DNA from 4 places in the Brevibacillus sp. NRRL NRS-603 genome. Region 3 is predicted to be linked to each of the others. Evidence: riboswitches for the same ligand, from Rfam matches in the RefSeq annotation. Region 3 holds a riboswitch; each other region holds the start of a gene.
What was found. A riboswitch is a leader RNA that binds a small molecule or an ion and turns the genes downstream of it on or off. The one in region 3 is predicted to bind S-adenosylmethionine.
Positions count from the first base shown of each region.

Region 1: it holds a riboswitch for S-adenosylmethionine, as region 3 does, so the genes downstream of both, C7R94_RS00815 (homocysteine synthase) here and C7R94_RS08630 (ABC transporter permease) in region 3, are expected to answer to the same signal.
Region 2: it holds a riboswitch for S-adenosylmethionine, as region 3 does, so the genes downstream of both, C7R94_RS25255 (sugar ABC transporter substrate-binding protein) here and C7R94_RS08630 (ABC transporter permease) in region 3, are expected to answer to the same signal.
Region 4: it holds a riboswitch for S-adenosylmethionine, as region 3 does, so the genes downstream of both, C7R94_RS06170 (MetQ/NlpA family ABC transporter substrate-binding protein) here and C7R94_RS08630 (ABC transporter permease) in region 3, are expected to answer to the same signal.

Region 1 covers NZ_PXZN01000002.1:103,898-107,771, reverse strand. The annotation lists gene C7R94_RS00835 (hypothetical protein) at 1-651, opposite strand, end outside; gene C7R94_RS00830 (YqzG/YhdC family protein) at 755-1,093, shown strand; gene C7R94_RS00825 (SCO family protein) at 1,090-1,716, opposite strand; gene C7R94_RS00820 (rhodanese-like domain-containing protein) at 1,804-2,115, opposite strand; SAM riboswitch class I at 2,427-2,533, shown strand; gene C7R94_RS00815 (homocysteine synthase) at 2,625-3,874, shown strand, end outside.
Region 2 covers NZ_PXZN01000045.1:17,325-21,198, forward strand. The annotation lists gene C7R94_RS25245 (hypothetical protein) at 1-323, shown strand, start outside; gene C7R94_RS25250 (ATP-binding protein) at 482-1,735, opposite strand; SAM riboswitch class I at 1,938-2,057, shown strand; gene C7R94_RS25255 (sugar ABC transporter substrate-binding protein) at 2,260-3,282, shown strand; gene C7R94_RS25260 (sugar ABC transporter ATP-binding protein) at 3,376-3,874, shown strand, end outside.
Region 3 covers NZ_PXZN01000012.1:245,733-249,606, forward strand. The annotation lists gene C7R94_RS08615 (FAD/NAD(P)-binding oxidoreductase) at 1-217, shown strand, start outside; gene C7R94_RS08620 (MBL fold metallo-hydrolase) at 378-1,796, shown strand; gene C7R94_RS08625 (sulfite exporter TauE/SafE family protein) at 1,828-2,613, shown strand; SAM riboswitch class I at 2,715-2,819, shown strand; gene C7R94_RS08630 (ABC transporter permease) at 2,929-3,861, shown strand; gene C7R94_RS08635 (ABC transporter permease) at 3,866-3,874, shown strand, end outside.
Region 4 covers NZ_PXZN01000011.1:36,893-40,766, reverse strand. The annotation lists gene C7R94_RS06185 (nucleoside hydrolase) at 1-206, opposite strand, end outside; gene C7R94_RS06180 (ABC transporter substrate-binding protein) at 293-1,366, opposite strand; gene C7R94_RS06175 (Na-translocating system protein MpsC family protein) at 1,564-1,920, opposite strand; SAM riboswitch class I at 2,141-2,243, shown strand; gene C7R94_RS06170 (MetQ/NlpA family ABC transporter substrate-binding protein) at 2,347-3,177, shown strand; gene C7R94_RS06165 (methionine ABC transporter ATP-binding protein) at 3,220-3,874, shown strand, end outside.

The DNA of each region.
Region 1 (3,874 bases), on a different contig from region 3:
AATTTCTCCTGAAGAGAGCTTTAATGGTACGGCCTCGACTTCTTTTAATACCGTCCCGCTTTTGTTTTTCAATCGCAGCTTCAAATTGATCTCCAACGGCTGGTCAGACTGATTTCGCACCAGGATGAGACTTGAATACGGATACCCGGCACAATTTTTAGTACACTCTTGTCTGCTGTATACGAGAGCGAGATCAATGGGCTTCTCGTTATCCATCTTCGCCTCTTTCCACTGTTCTTTTGCTTTTTGTACGACGATGACGTACTCCGCTTTCTTCAAAAAGGGACCCATCCCTAAAAAAGCAGCGGCAAAAAAGCTAAACAAACCAAAGGCTGTGCACAGAAAAACGAGGTTCATTTTCCAAAACTGTTTTCTCATGGTGATCAAAAAGCCAATATACAGGAGGATACAAACAAACACCAACAGGATACAAAAGTATAAAAAGACCTCCAAATCAGACTCCGTGGGTAACACCGGAATGCCGTACTTCATTTGCCAATATACATTCGCGGCGAAGCAGCCTCCGTAAATCAGTACGGCTAAAGCAATCGTGAGCCCCCATTTTTTCCAAAGAGGAGGCTTTTGAAAAATCGCCGCAAGAACCCCTACCAAAACAGGAACGCCAAATAAGGGAATGAGCAAGTAATGCATCGAATACCTCCCGCACTTCATTGTCATTATTTTCTACGAATGATATTCCGAAAAGTCTTCAAAATACATGGCAAGCCATTTCGAAAAGGAGGCGGATAAGCAAGTGCAAGCCGCTCGTCGCCTATTTCGCTATCGGAACATGATGCCCCTTCTCTCTATCGTACTTTTCCTGCTCATCTTTCAGCCGTTTCCTACCTATGCCCAGCCTCCCTATGCAAAATGGGGCAGACTCGCGGTGCAGGAAACGATGAAGCGATATCCAAACGCTCAAATTGTGGACTACCTGCATGTCGGACGAAAACAAAAAACGCCCACCACGTCGGAAGAGACGTTTAAGCTCTTGCTTCAAGAAAGCAATCGCAGGTGGGCGTTACTCGTTCATATTGAATTCGTGAATCAATCAGAAGAAGTCGTAAACATCTCCTATGAGGAGACCCGCTAGTCAGCGAGCTGTACCATCTCTTTCATCATGACTTCCAGCTCCATGTTGGCTGCCATCCCGTACGCGCGGCGCATGTTTCCCTCTCCATCCACAAGGAACATGCGAGCCGTGTGGGAATAAGAACCATCTGGCTCCTTAATGACCATCAGACCAAAATCCTTCGTCACTTTCTCTACAGCCTGAGCATCCCCGCGCAGGAACTTCCAGCCACTCTGATCTGCCTTGAACTTGGCTGCATAGTCCTGCAAGACTTCCGGCGTATCGTTATCAGGGTCAAAAGAAATGGAAACAAACTCCACCTTGTCTCCGAACAGTCCCTTTTCTTTCAACTGATCTTGCAGCTTGGCCATGTTGAACGTAGTCGCCGGACAAATATCCGGGCACTTGGTAAACATAAACTCTACCAGTCGTACCTTGCCAGCACTTGAATTAAATGTATAGGTTGTTCCGTCACTGTTGTCTAAGGTGAAGTCCGCGATCGGCTTCAACACCTCGATCTTCTCTTTTGTCATGTAATTATAACCAAATACTCCGACGATAGCCAAAATGATAATACCAGCTAGCACAGGAAACCAATGCTTCTTCATTGCAGATTCCTGCTGCAATTGTGTTCCTTCACTCACGGGTTGCTACCTCCCTGCTTGTCCCATGCGTGATGCCTCCTGTTTAAACACGGGAGGCATTCACACTGTTTCTATCACAACAACGTCTTACTGTTCCACTTCACCTGGCCATGCGAGCATGCCGCCAACCATATTCGCCACGTCATACCCTTGTGCACTCAAATACTCTGTAGCTGTATTGCTTCTGGCACCACTGCGGCAAACCATCACAATCGGAATGTTCTTATCCAGTTCATCAATACGATGCGGCAAAAAGCCGAGTGGGATCAGCTTTGCCTCTTTAATGTGACCCGCATTCCACTCATCGACTTCGCGTACATCAATGACTTGCAGCTCCTCTTTGGCTTCCAGCTTTTCCAACAGCTCTTGTGGTGTAATTTCCTTTACTCCATGGCTCATCGTTATTTATCCTCCTATATGTACGATCAGATCAGTTGTAACCACCTCCATGATATCATACGCTATTTTACTTTTCTAACGCGAAGAGCACTTGGCTTCACCATGCATCTATGCTCCCCATTTTCTACCATTATCTCCTATTTCGATGCGGCAATAGCCACACGGGATGTGAACAGGTTGAGACAAAACCGTTACAAATTAATGGCATGAGTGAACACCTTTCATCCATATATACATAAAAACCTCCCCGATAACTGTATATTCCTCATTGACAGCAAGGTTTTATTTTCATACAATTACGACAACAATTATTTTCATCAAGAGCGGTGGAGGGACAGGCCCTACGAAACCCGGCAACCAGCAGACTAGCTGCATGGTGCCAATTCCTGCAGAATCCAGTGATTCTGAGAGATGAACAAAAGCCCGTGCATGTTCGGAGCCTTCTTCTTCTCAGGAGAATGCTCCGTTTTTTATTAGCCGATTCCCCATTAGCAAAAGGAGAGATGGACATGTCCGATCAACAACAATGGAAGCCAGAAACACTTGCGGTACACGGTGGGCAGGAGGTTGACCCTGTAACAGGCTCACGTGCTGTTCCGATCTATCAGACAACCTCCTATGTTTTCCGCGATACGGAGCATGCAGCCAACCTGTTTGGCTTAAAAGAGTTTGGGAACATCTATACACGCATCATGAATCCCACGCAGGATGTGTTTGAGAAGCGTGTTGCCCTGCTCGAAGGTGGTGTTGGTGCACTCGCGACCGCATCCGGGCAAGCTGCCATTACATTCGCCATCTTAAATATTGCGCATGCAGGAGACGAGATCGTCGCTTCCAGCAGCCTCTACGGCGGTACCTACAACCTGTTCGCCCACACTCTTCCCCGCCTCGGAATCAAGGTTCATTTTGCAGATCAATCCAATCCAGAAAACTTCCGTGCCTATATCAATGAAAAGACAAGAGCCGTGTTTTGCGAGACAATCGGCAACCCGCGCATTGATGTCGCTGATATCGAGGCGATCGCCCATATTGCACATGAAAATGGCGTGCCTTTGATCGTGGATAACACCTTCGCAACGCCGATTTTGTGCCGTCCTTTTGAGCACGGGGCTGATATCGTCGTGCACTCCACCACCAAATTCATCGGCGGCCACGGAACAGCAATTGGCGGTATCATCGTAGACTCTGGAAAATTCGACTGGAACAACGGAAAATTCCCAGGTCTGACTACACCAGACCCAAGCTACCATGGCGTCGTTTATACAGAGGCAGTCGGTCCGCTGGCCTATATTATCAAGGCACGTGTTCAGCTCCAGCGCGATATCGGAGCAGCAGTCGCTCCAATCAATTCCTTCTTGTTCCTGCAAGGATTAGAAACACTGCATCTGCGGATCGAGCGGCATAGCCAGAACGCCTTGGCAGTAGCCCAGTTCCTCGCCAATCACTCTGCGGTAGAGTGGGTGAGTTATCCGGGATTGGAGTCAGACTCCCAGCGTGAATTGGCCCGAAAATATTTGCCAAAAGGTGCTGGCGCGATCCTGACCTTTGGAATTCGCGGTGGCGTTGAGGCAGGAAAAACATTGATCGAGTCAGTGAAGCTGTTCTCCCATCTCGCAAATGTCGGGGACTCCAAGTCACTCATCATTCATCCAGCGAGCACAACACATCAGCAGATGACAGAAGAAGAGCAGGCAGCAGCCGGAGTGACCCCGGGACTTATCCGCCTCTCCGTCGGCACAGAATCGATCGACGATATCAT
Region 2 (3,874 bases), on a different contig from region 3:
TGAAATTTGTCCGAGAAGTAAACGGCGTAATGGTGCCGGAGCAGTTTTACAAGATCACGTTTGACGGGCAGACAGGTGAAATTATCGGGGCCACTTTGACATTCCCTCATGAGCAGGAGACCTTCCTGGATGCGTCCAAGGTGATTTCAGCGGAAGCGGCGGTGCGGGTTTATCTCCAACATAAATCGTTTAGTCCCCGTTATGTATTCCCGCTTGAAAACAATAGGATTCAAGAGCAACCAAACTTGGTCTATTCGGCAGAGATATTGAAAAGCAACGGGGATGTAGATGCCATTACAGGAGAATGGCTGCCATACGAATAAAGAGAGACACCAGGGGGAGACTCCTGGTGTTTCGTTTTGCATAATGCCTTCCCAGAAATTGCATAGTAAAGCGTGAGGGGAAGGGCAACCGCCCGTCATTTGCATCATTAGCGATCGAATGGAAAAAGGCACAGTCCCTCTGCAAAACCTGCATGCAGCTACTGTGCCTTATACGGAAGCATAATGGTGAACTTGGTTCCTACTCGTGGTTTGCTGGTTACATTGACCGTTCCGCCAATCGCATGGATGACATGATAGGAATATGTCAATCCAAGACCGGTCCCAGTTGTTTTCGTAGAAAAATAAATCGTTCCGAGGCGGCTGATCTGTCCTGCATCCATGCCGACACCGTTATCCTTAATAACTAACAGGGCTTTGTTTCGCTCGATGAGCAAGTCCAGAGAGACTTTTCCGTCCGAAATATCTGAACACGCCTCGATGGCATTTTTGATGAAATTCACAAGAACTTGCTTGAACTCGTCTGGATTGGCCTTGATCGTCACAGGTCTCTCAAAGTCTTGCAGTGTAAGCTCCACGTTATGCATATTCGCAAAGGGGAGCATCACTTCGCGGATAGCATGCAGATGCTCGCTCACATTGATAATCTCATGTCGTTCCTTGAGCGGCTTGGAAATCGCAAGGTACTCGGTCAAGATGGCTTCTGTCCGTTGAATTTCATCGAGACTGATACGAATGTATTGATCGACTTTTACCAAATTTTCCGGGCATTCCTGTATTAATTTCAAGAAGCCTTTGACTGCTGTCAGCGGATTGCGAACCTCATGTGCGAGCGATGCAGCAACATGGCTCATCGTCTGGATTTTTTCGTTTTGCGCGTGGCGGATAAACAGCTCCTTATCCGAAACGCATTTGCTGAAAAGCGACATTAATAACCAGAGGCCGAAAAAGTTTTGAATAGGAATCGCTATGGTGTAGTAAACGAGGTGTTGAGTTACATAGGTGGGAAAAAAGTAATAAGTAGTCCCTAAAGCAACCGTAGAAAAAATCGCACTCGTCATAAAAAGATACAGTGTTTTCCGATAACTGGCTTTGTAGTGTCGATACAAAAAGAGTGATATGACAAAATTGACTGTAAGGATCAGCATGGCAACCCATGTCCCTTCTCCACCTAGGTAGTACCGATAAACCAAGGCTTCAATCAGAAGGAGCATGGCAATCTCGATTCCGCCATAAACCAGTCCGAAAAGAATGATGACATGTCGGATATCAAAAAACATGCCATTCATGACACTCGGGGCGAAGGTCATCGCGAGAAACATGCAGGCTGAGCTGGTAATGGCAATAAAGGAACGGCTGTAGTTCCTCATTTTGTCACGGTAATAAATGTTGAAAAACACAAACGGGATAATGGCAAAAAACCATTGAAGAATGACTTCTTTTAATAGACTCATGTAGCATCCCCATCGCAAATATTTGCTAGGCTTGTATCAATCTACGATAATTCGACAAGACACAACAAAATCCCTCTCGATGCTACAGAAGAAACTGGAATATTTATCAAGAAAATTCTTTCGGTAAACCTAGTTGACAGATAGGTAATTGCCAGATTATATTCTGTATATACTTATACAAACGTTTTGAAAATAGAAACTACTCTTATCAAGAGAAGGCTGAGGGAATGGCCCTATGAAGCCCGGCAACCTAGCACGAGAGAATGTGTTCTTTCGAGCCAAGGTGCTAACTCCAACAGGTAGATTACCTGACAGATAAGAGGCGAGAATCTTGTCGATTTTTGTCCTCTTTCTCTGTGAAAGAGGATTTTTTGCGTAGGTGTCGTGGGGAAGAAGCGCATTTCCAGTCTACTCTTCGGCATATGCCCCGCAGTGAGTGAAGACTGTTCGCTTCGGAAGAAATAGCGGGAGCGCTTCAAACGCAGAAGGTTCAGGAAGTAAAAAGAAAAAGGGGGAACATCTCAATGAAAAAGAAACTCGGTCTGATCACATCACTTGTTTTGGCAGCATCTGTTCTTGTGACGGCATGCGGCAGCGGGGCAACAACCGGAACAGGCAGCACAAACGGCGGTGCTTCGGGAGAGAAGGCGAAGAGAATCGCACTGATCATGCGTCAAAACGTAGGGACGTTCTCCGCCCAATATATCAATGGAGTGAAGACAGAGGTAGAGAAAAACGGCGGCGAGTTGACTGTATTCAACGCAGATACCGATCTGGCAAAAATGTCATCCAACCTCGATGCAGCTGTGAACCAAAAGTTTGATGGCATTCTAATCGACCATGGTACGGCAGAAGCGTTACAGCAGGGCACGCAAAAGGCCGTGGATAAAAAAATCCCGGTTGTCTTGTTTGATACAGACATCAACATTCCAGGTGTGCCAGTTGTGGCGCAGGATGACAACAAGTTGGCAGAGCTGAGCCTGGAGAAGCTGGCGGCGGATACAAATGGCAAAGGCAATATTGTGAAAATTTGGGTAGCTGGCTTTGCGCCAATGGAAAAACGTCAAGTGACGTATGAAGCTTTCCAGAAGAAATACCCGGACTTGAAAGAGATTGCGGCATTCGGTTCTGCTACCAACAATACGGCACTCGATACACAGACGCAGATGGAAGCGATCTTGAAAAAGTATCCGAACAAAGGTGACATCACAGCGGTATGGGCGGCTTGGGATGAATTTGCCAAAGGCGCAACACGTGCCATCCAGCAAGCAGGACGTACGGAAATCAAAGTATACTCCATCGATTTGAGTGATGAGGATCTGCAAATGATCCAGGCGGAAAACTCTCCGTGGGCAGCGACGGCAGCGGTAGACCCATCCAATATCGGACGCATCCATGCCCAAACTGTGTTCCAAAAAATCAAAGGCGAGCAAGTGCCAGACAACGTGAAGCTGAACCCAGTGCTGGTGAAACAGGAAGACCTGCCGAAGGATAAAAAAGTAACGATGGGCGACCTGTCCCAATACGTACAAGAGTGGGGCAAGTAAGAACCAAATTGGCTTTTCCCGTTGATTCGTATCCATCAACGGGATTTTTCCTTATAGAGGTGGGAACACGCAGGTAAACAGGAGGTGTGAAACATGTCCACATTGCAGATGAAAGGGATGACGAAACAGTTTTCTGGGGTTCCTGCCCTGCGATCCGTCGATTTTGAGGTGCGCGCAGGAGAGGTTCACGCATTGCTCGGAGCCAATGGCGCGGGAAAGAGTACCCTGATGAAAATCCTCACGGGAGCGTATCAGGCAGATGGCGGTACGATCACCATCGATGGACAGGCTGTGTCGATTCAATCTCCGCAGGACGCCAAAGCACAGGGCATTCAATGTGTATATCAGGAAGTGGACACCGCCTTGATCCCGTATTTGAGCGTCGCCGAAAACATTTTGGCGGACCAGCTCGTCCAGGCGAAAACAAAGGGACTGATCAACTGGCAGAGCTTGTACAACGAAACGGAGCAGATATTAAAAAACTTCGGCTTTTCCATTCCAGTGCGGATGCTCGTCGAAGAATGTACGCTGTCGGAAAAGCAATTGATTTTGATTGCACGGGCTACTGTTCAAAAGGCGAAGTACGTCATTT
Region 3 (3,874 bases):
CAATGGTACCCCTTTGGCTGCCAAGTACAACGGTTATACATCCTGCCCACTCGTAACGGGGTACAACAAACTGGTGCTAGCCGAATTTGATTACAACCTGAAGCCGTGTGAAACCTTTCCTTTTGACCAATCTAAAGAGAGGTTCAGTATGTACCTGATGAAAAGAGAACTGCTTCCCATCCTTTATTGGAAGGGCATGCTTAAAGGATTAATGTAAGGAAGTTTTTAAAAGAGAGGGGGAGAAGCAGCATTTCAGCGCTTTACAAGCTCATGAAAGAGCCCATCGTCCAAAAAACAGTTCGTTTTATCCAATCACTGCTCGAAGTACTCGCGGAAAAATCAAACAAATAACAGACGTGTTAAAGGAGGAATGCACGATGTTGTTGCGTTACTTTTATGATGAAAAGCTGGCCCATGCATCTTATCTGGTCGGCTGCCAAAAAACCGGGGAGGCGATTGTGATCGATCCCGCCCGCAATCTGGCTCCTTATTTTCAAGTCGCCAAAGCAGAGGGAGTTACCATTGTAGCCGCCACCGAAACTCACATTCACGCTGATTTTGTATCTGGTGCCAGGGAACTGGGCGCAGCTCATCAGGCGAAGCTGTTTTTATCCAATGAAGGCGATGAGGAATGGAAATATCAGTACTTGGAAGGTTTGAACCATCAGCTTGTCCACGATGGAGATCGTTTTTTTATTGGAAACCTGCTATTTGAAGTCATGCATACTCCTGGCCATACACCTGAGAGCATCTCTTTCCTTTTGACAGACGTCGGAGGGAATGCAGATCGCCCCATCGGGATCTTCACGGGAGATTTCGTTTTTGTCGGCGATATCGGCAGACCGGACTTGCTCGAAAAAGCGGCAGGAATGAAGGGGACGTCCGAGTTAGGTGCAAGAGCCATGTTCCAGTCCCTCCAAAAATTCAAGCAACTGCCGGATTATATGCAGGTATGGCCAGCTCATGGCGCAGGAAGTGCTTGCGGGAAAGCATTGGGGGCCGTACCGTCTTCTACCGTCGGTTATGAAAAGCTCTTTAACTGGGCGCTGTTACTCTCCACTGAAGAGGAATTCGTCAATACACTCCTGGATGGACAACCAGAGCCGCCAACGTATTTTGCCGTGATGAAACGCGTGAATAAGGAAGGCCCTGCCTTGCTCAAGGAACTCCCTGTTGTTCAAGAGTTCAACTCGCTTGAAGCGGTAAAGGAATCGCTGGGAAACGGACAGGTGATCGATACGCGTCCTTTCCAGAAATTTGCGAAGGGGCATCTGGCGGGAACACTTCACATTCCTTTTAACAAGTCATTTGCCAACTGGGCGGGCTGGATCGTCGATTACGATCGTCCGGTTCACATCCTGGGCAACCCAGATGAGCTGGACGAGATTTTACAAGCCTTGCATGCTGTAGGGATTGATCGTGTCACAGGCTTTATCGACAGCGGCAAGCTAATGGAAAGTGAAGAGTCTTCGCTCGAGATAATCGAAGACGTAACACCGCTGGAGATTGCAGAACGGGTGGAAAAAGGAGAGGTTCACGTAGTGGATGTACGCAATCTGGCTGAGTGGAAGGAAGGACACATTCCGGATGCACAGCACATCATGCTCGGTACTCTCGCCATGCGGCTGGATGAGATTCCTCACGAGAAGCCAGTTCTCGTACAGTGCCGCTCCGGTGTCCGATCCGCCATTGGAGCAAGCATCCTGAAAGCAAACGGATTCAAGGATGTAATAAATTTGAGCGGCGGAATCTTGAAATGGCAACTAGACGGCTTGGCAGTTGTAGAACGAGGATAAAACGAAGCGAGGAGTTGCAAAGAGTGAGCCTATGACTATCGATCTTGTGATCACACTGTTTGTTATCGGTTTCGCGGGATCGTTTATTTCTGGTCTCGTGGGAATCGGGGGCTCCATCATCAAGTATCCAATGCTTCTGTACATTCCGCCCGCCCTTGGATTTGTTGCTTACACAGCTCACGAAGTATCCGGAATAAGTGCCGTCCAAGTATTTTTTGCCACCCTAGCTGCTGTTTGGACTCTGCGCAAAGATAAGGTTATCCATTACCAGCTCGTTCTGTGCATGGGAAGTGCCATTATTGTCGGTAGCTTGCTTGGAGGATATGGAGGAAAATATCTTTCCGCAGAAGCCATCCATATCGTTTACGCCATTCTGGCCACCATTGCTGTCATCTTGATGTTCCTGCCAAAAAAGCGAGTAGATGAACGTGAAAATACCAAGGTTATCTTTCATAAACCAACAGCCGTATTATCCGCTTTGATTGTAGGAGGAGCCTCCGGAATTGTTGGGGCCGCTGGCGCTTTTATTTTGGTTCCCATCATGTTGATCATCCTCAAGATACCGACGAGAGTTGCAATTGCTTCCTCTCTTGCCATCACGTTTCTTTCCTCCATCGGTTCGACCGTAGGGAAATGGATGGCGGGGGACATATTGCTGTGGCCATCCGTGATCATGGTAATCGCAAGCATCATGGCAGCGCCGCTCGGTGCGAAGGTCAGCAAATGTTTGGGTACCCGTATTCTCCAAACTATTCTTGCCTTGTTGATCCTAGCCACCACGATTAAGATTTGGGCAGACATTTTTATATTTCCATAAAAAATAAAGAAAAATCAATTGTCATTGAACAGCATTGACATATCCGAGTAAAATGATAAGATAAAAAAGAATTTTACGATGAAATTAAATTTCATAGAACATTCTTATCGAGAGTGGTGGAGGGACTGGCCCGATGAAACCCGGCAACCTTGGTCTGATTGACCTTACGGTGCTAATTCCTGCGGAGTTATTCTGCGAGATGAGAAGGTGGGAACCGTGCAATCGCCCCTCTTCTTTTCGGAGAGGGGTTTTCTATATTTTCAATTCATTGTATTTATATCTTTTTACTTTGTTTTTTGTGAAGGAGGAAACAACGTGCTTCATTATGCAGTCAAGCGTGGCTTTCTCATGATCGTTACGCTGTGGATTATTGTCACGGTAACATTTGTGACCATGCACCTGATTCCGGGTGATCCATTCGCTTCTGACGCCAAAATGCTTCCGGAAGAAGTAGTGAAGAACATGCGGGCGGAGTACAACCTGGATCAGCCAATCACGGTACAGTACTTGCTCTATCTGAAAGGACTGCTGCAATTTGACTTGGGGCCCTCTATCCAGTCCAAGACGAGGGATGTGAACAAGCTGATTGCAGAGGGATTTCCCGCCTCGGCTGTTCTGGGACTCCAGTCGTTTATTGTCGCGCTAGTAGGTGGAATCACACTGGGAATCGTAGCGGCACTCTATCACAATCGAACGCTGGATTTCTTGTCCATGTTTGCAGCGATCATCGGAATTTCCGTCCCCAGCTTTATTCTAGCGCCACTGTTGATCAAGTACTTGGCGGTCAAATGGGAGCTATTTCCCGTTGCTGCGTGGGGGAGCTGGGAACACTCGATTCTTCCAACGCTTGCGCTCGCTATCGGTCCGCTCGCCATTATTGCCCGTTTTGTTCGAGCCAGTATGCTTGAGGTTTGGCAACAGGAATACATAAGTACAGCGGAGGCAAAAGGGCTTGGCACCTTTTCCATTGTCGTTAGACACGGGATGCGCAACGCCATACTGCCGGTTCTTACTTTTATTGGTCCGCTGTTTGCCAACCTGATGACCGGAACCTTTGTGGTGGAAAAGATTTTCGCCATTCCCGGGCTCGGCAAATACTTCGTGGAAAGCATTTTTAACCGCGATTATCCTGTTATTTTGGGAACGACAGTCTTTTACAGCTTTGTGCTCATTTTTACTTTGTACATGATCGACCTGCTGTATCGGGTGATTGACCCGCGCATCAGATTGACGAGTGGAGGGAAGTAGCGTTATGGCCAAT
Region 4 (3,874 bases), on a different contig from region 3:
TCAGATGCTCCACAGACGACAGGGATTTGCTCGCCGACTTGCAAGAAATCGAGAATTTTGCACGTATTTTCTGTGGCTTTTCGCAGCGACACGTTGCCATTCACCGTAGTAATGCCAACCAGATCGAATTGCCCGCTCTTCACAGCGAGAATAATGCCAAGTGCGTCATCAATGCCGGTATCCACGTCAAGAATGATCTTTTGCACGAATGGTCCTCCTCACGTTCATTCCTCATGAAAAGAGGGTATATCCGCAAATGTCTATACCCTCGCCCATGTTTTTCTATCGTTCGTTATTGCGTGATTTCACGATTCCAACGGTCAATCCATGCTTTGGAGTGCTCGTTAACGAATTTCATGTCCAGCATTTTCAGCTTGCTTACCGTTTCTTCTCCGTACGTTACGCCTTTTGCTTCTTCTTTTGTCAGTTGAACCGTCTTGTTTACAGGAGAATCGATTTTTGCTTTTGCTGTTTTCTCCTGAACTTCCTTGCTCAGCTGGTAGTTGATGAAGTCTTCAGCGAGTGCTTTGTTTTTCGAGCCTTTTACGATGTTAACCGTATTCATGACCGCATACCCGCCGCTTGCAGGTTGTACGAAAACAGCTTCTGGAACAGCGGCTTTGATGTCTTTGAAGTACATTTCCATGATCGGTCCTACGCCGATTTCTTCTTGTCCAAACATGTTCACGTATTCGGAGGTCTTGTCGTAGAACTTCACGACACTTTGGTTGACTTCTTTCATTTTCGCGAAGGCTTGATCCTCGTTAAATTCCTTGCTGCCCGCAACCGCAGAAGCACTGTCGAGAACCATCGGGCCTGTCGTGGACGTAATGCTTGGCAGTGTCAGCTTGCCCGCCAGCTCCGGGTTCCACAGATCTTTCCAATCCTTGATCTCGGTTTTCACGAGCTTTGGATTGTAGGCAATCCCGAATTGGCCAATCGTATAGGCTGGACCATACTCCTCGCCCAGTGGTGCTTTGGCGATGTCGTAGATTTGATCCAAGTTCGTGATGCGGCTGCGGTCGATTTTTTCAAATGCGCCACTCTCAATCCCTTGCTGTGCATAGTAGTCAGAGAGGTAGATCAAGTCTACATCGGAGCTTCCTTGGCGAATTTTGTTCAGGCGCTCTGCATTATTTCCGATTTCCAGCACGATTTTCACGTTATGTTCTTTTTCAAACGGCTCATATACTTCTTTGCGGAAAAAGTCTTCGGAGAAGCCCCATGTGGAGATGACCAGCTTTTGTGGTTCGCCCTTGGCTTCGCCGCCAGCTCCTCCCGCCTGTGGTTGATCATTGCTGCCACAGCCAGCGAGAGCCAGTGACATCATAGAAAAAGACAGGATTCCAGCAAGTAATTTTTTCATCGTAATTCTCCTCCAGTTGGGTTCATTTGATGACAAAATATGGTGATACAATAAAAAGAAAAGCACCCTTGATTAGAACGTATCATTCTAAACAAGAGCACTTTTCTTCGTAAACAAAGAGAAGTGACACCCGTTTTTACGCAAAGTCTACGGTCTCCCCTTAAGATAGATCAAAAGAGAAAATCCGAACGATTGCGTCAGGTATTCAGTTCTGATTCAGCTAAAATAACATTCGTGATCGCCCACTGCGTAGGCGCATCATAGTCCCTCAGCACGGCCTCCAACGGCAACCCCATCTCTTCTTCCAATCGTTCTCTCAGTTTCTTCTTATAAAGAAGGGACATGCGAAAATCGACTTCGAGCTTGAGGGCCGGTGCTTCTCCTTCCAACGCTTGTGAGCGCGGAGAGCGGCGATGCTTGGCTTGGAACGTAATCATCTGATTTTCAATCGTGACTCGGAGCAAAGTCGTTCCAAATCCGAACAACTCTTTTGCTATCTCATTATAGATGGCAGACAGCTTTTTTCTGGTTTCATTGGAGTCCACGAGAGTCATGTCATCACCTGCGATAGCTGGTATCGGGTTCATTCGCTCTCATTATACAAATGATTTTCCGATTCTTCAATAGAATATTCGTATTTAGATCAATTTCACATTTTTCCACCAAGTCATTCGTTTGCAAAAACAGTTGACACCTGAAAAATCAGTCGTTATAATCCAACTATCCAAATAAGAATTAACAACAATGTTTGGAATGATAATTTCATAGCACATTCTCTTATGAAGAGAGGTTGAGGGACTGGCCCTATGACACCTCGGCAACCTATCGCAAACGATACGGTGCCAAATCCAGCGGAATTTATTCCGACAGATAAGAGAGGTATTGTTGCAGTGTGGTTACATACTCGCAGTTTTCGCCTCTTCTGTCGGAAGAGGCTTTTTTCTTTTCCATCTTACATCCAGAGAAAAGGGGTTATTTTCATGAAAAAGACTGGTCTACTACTCACTACACTACTGCTCGCTGCATCGCTCGTAACGGCTTGCGGCGGTAAACAAGAAGCTGCTCCTGCTAACGGCGGCACTACTGCTGAACAAACCTCGCTCAAAGTGGGCGTCACTGGCGGCCCGCACGAAGAGATTCTAAACAAAGTGAAAGAAGTCGCCAAAGGCAAAGGGCTCGACGTCGAAGTCGTCGTTTTCAACGATTACGTACAGCCGAACCAAGCGCTCGATAAAGGAAACCTCGATGTGAACAGCTTCCAAACCATTCCGTTCTTGGCGAAGTTCAATCAAGATCACAAAACCAAAATCGTCGAGGTCGGAAAAACCGTGACGTACCCGATGGGCCTGTACTCCACCAAGCATAAAAAAGTGGAGGACATCCCGGCAGGCGGCGTTGTCGGCATCCAAAACGACCCGACCAACCGAGCACGCGCCCTTCTGCTCTATCAGGCAGCCGGCTTAATTAAGCTCAAGGATGGCGTGGGCGACAACGCAACACCACTGGACATCGTAGAAAATCCAAAAAATTTGCAATTCAAAGAGCTGGAGGCTGCTTTCCTGGCGCGCTCACTGAGCAACGTAGAGGTTGCTTCAATTAATACGAATTTCGCAATGGAAGCTGGCTACTCCCCGAAAAAAGATGCGATCTTCGCTGAGACGGCTGATTCTCCATACGTAAACATCCTGGCAGTCAACGAAACCAACAAAGACAACCCTGCTGTCAAAAAGCTGGTGGACATCTACCGTTCCGAAGAAGTGAAAAAATTCATCGACGAACGTTTTGAAGGAGCTGTACTGCCGTCCTGGTAAAATCCACGCCAGGAACATCAAGAACAACAAGGAGAACTCGTTATGATACAGCTAACCGATATTCATAAGTCGTATCAAGTAGGAAACAAGCAGGTAAAAGCATTGAAGGGCGTATCCCTACAGGTGGAAAAAGGACAAATCTACGGGGTTATCGGCTTTAGCGGAGCGGGGAAAAGTACCCTGCTCCGTACCATCAACCTGTTGGAGAAGCCAACGAGCGGTTCTGTGATCGTCAATGGCCAGAACATGCTGGCCCTCAAGGAAAAGGAGCTGCGGCAAGCTCGCAAAAAGATCGGGATTATTTTTCAACACTTCAACCTGCTCTCTTCCTATAATGTCTTTGACAATGTGGCGGAAATCTTGCGGATGAATCGCGTCCCCAAAGATGTCATTAAGCGCAAGGTAGAAGACCTTCTCGGCTTGGTTGGCTTGTCTGATAAAGCAAACGCTTATCCTTCTCAGCTATCCGGTGGACAAAAGCAACGGGTGGGCATCGCTCGTGCGCTTGCGACCGATCCGGAAATTCTGCTCTGTGACGAAGCGACTTCCGCTCTCGACCCGCAGACGACCGAATCGATCCTGGAGCTGTTGCTCGACATCAATCGAAAGTTCAACCTGACCATCGTGCTGATTACACATGAAATGCAGGTCATCAAAAAAATCTGCGACCAGGTAGCCATCATGGAAAATGGCGTTG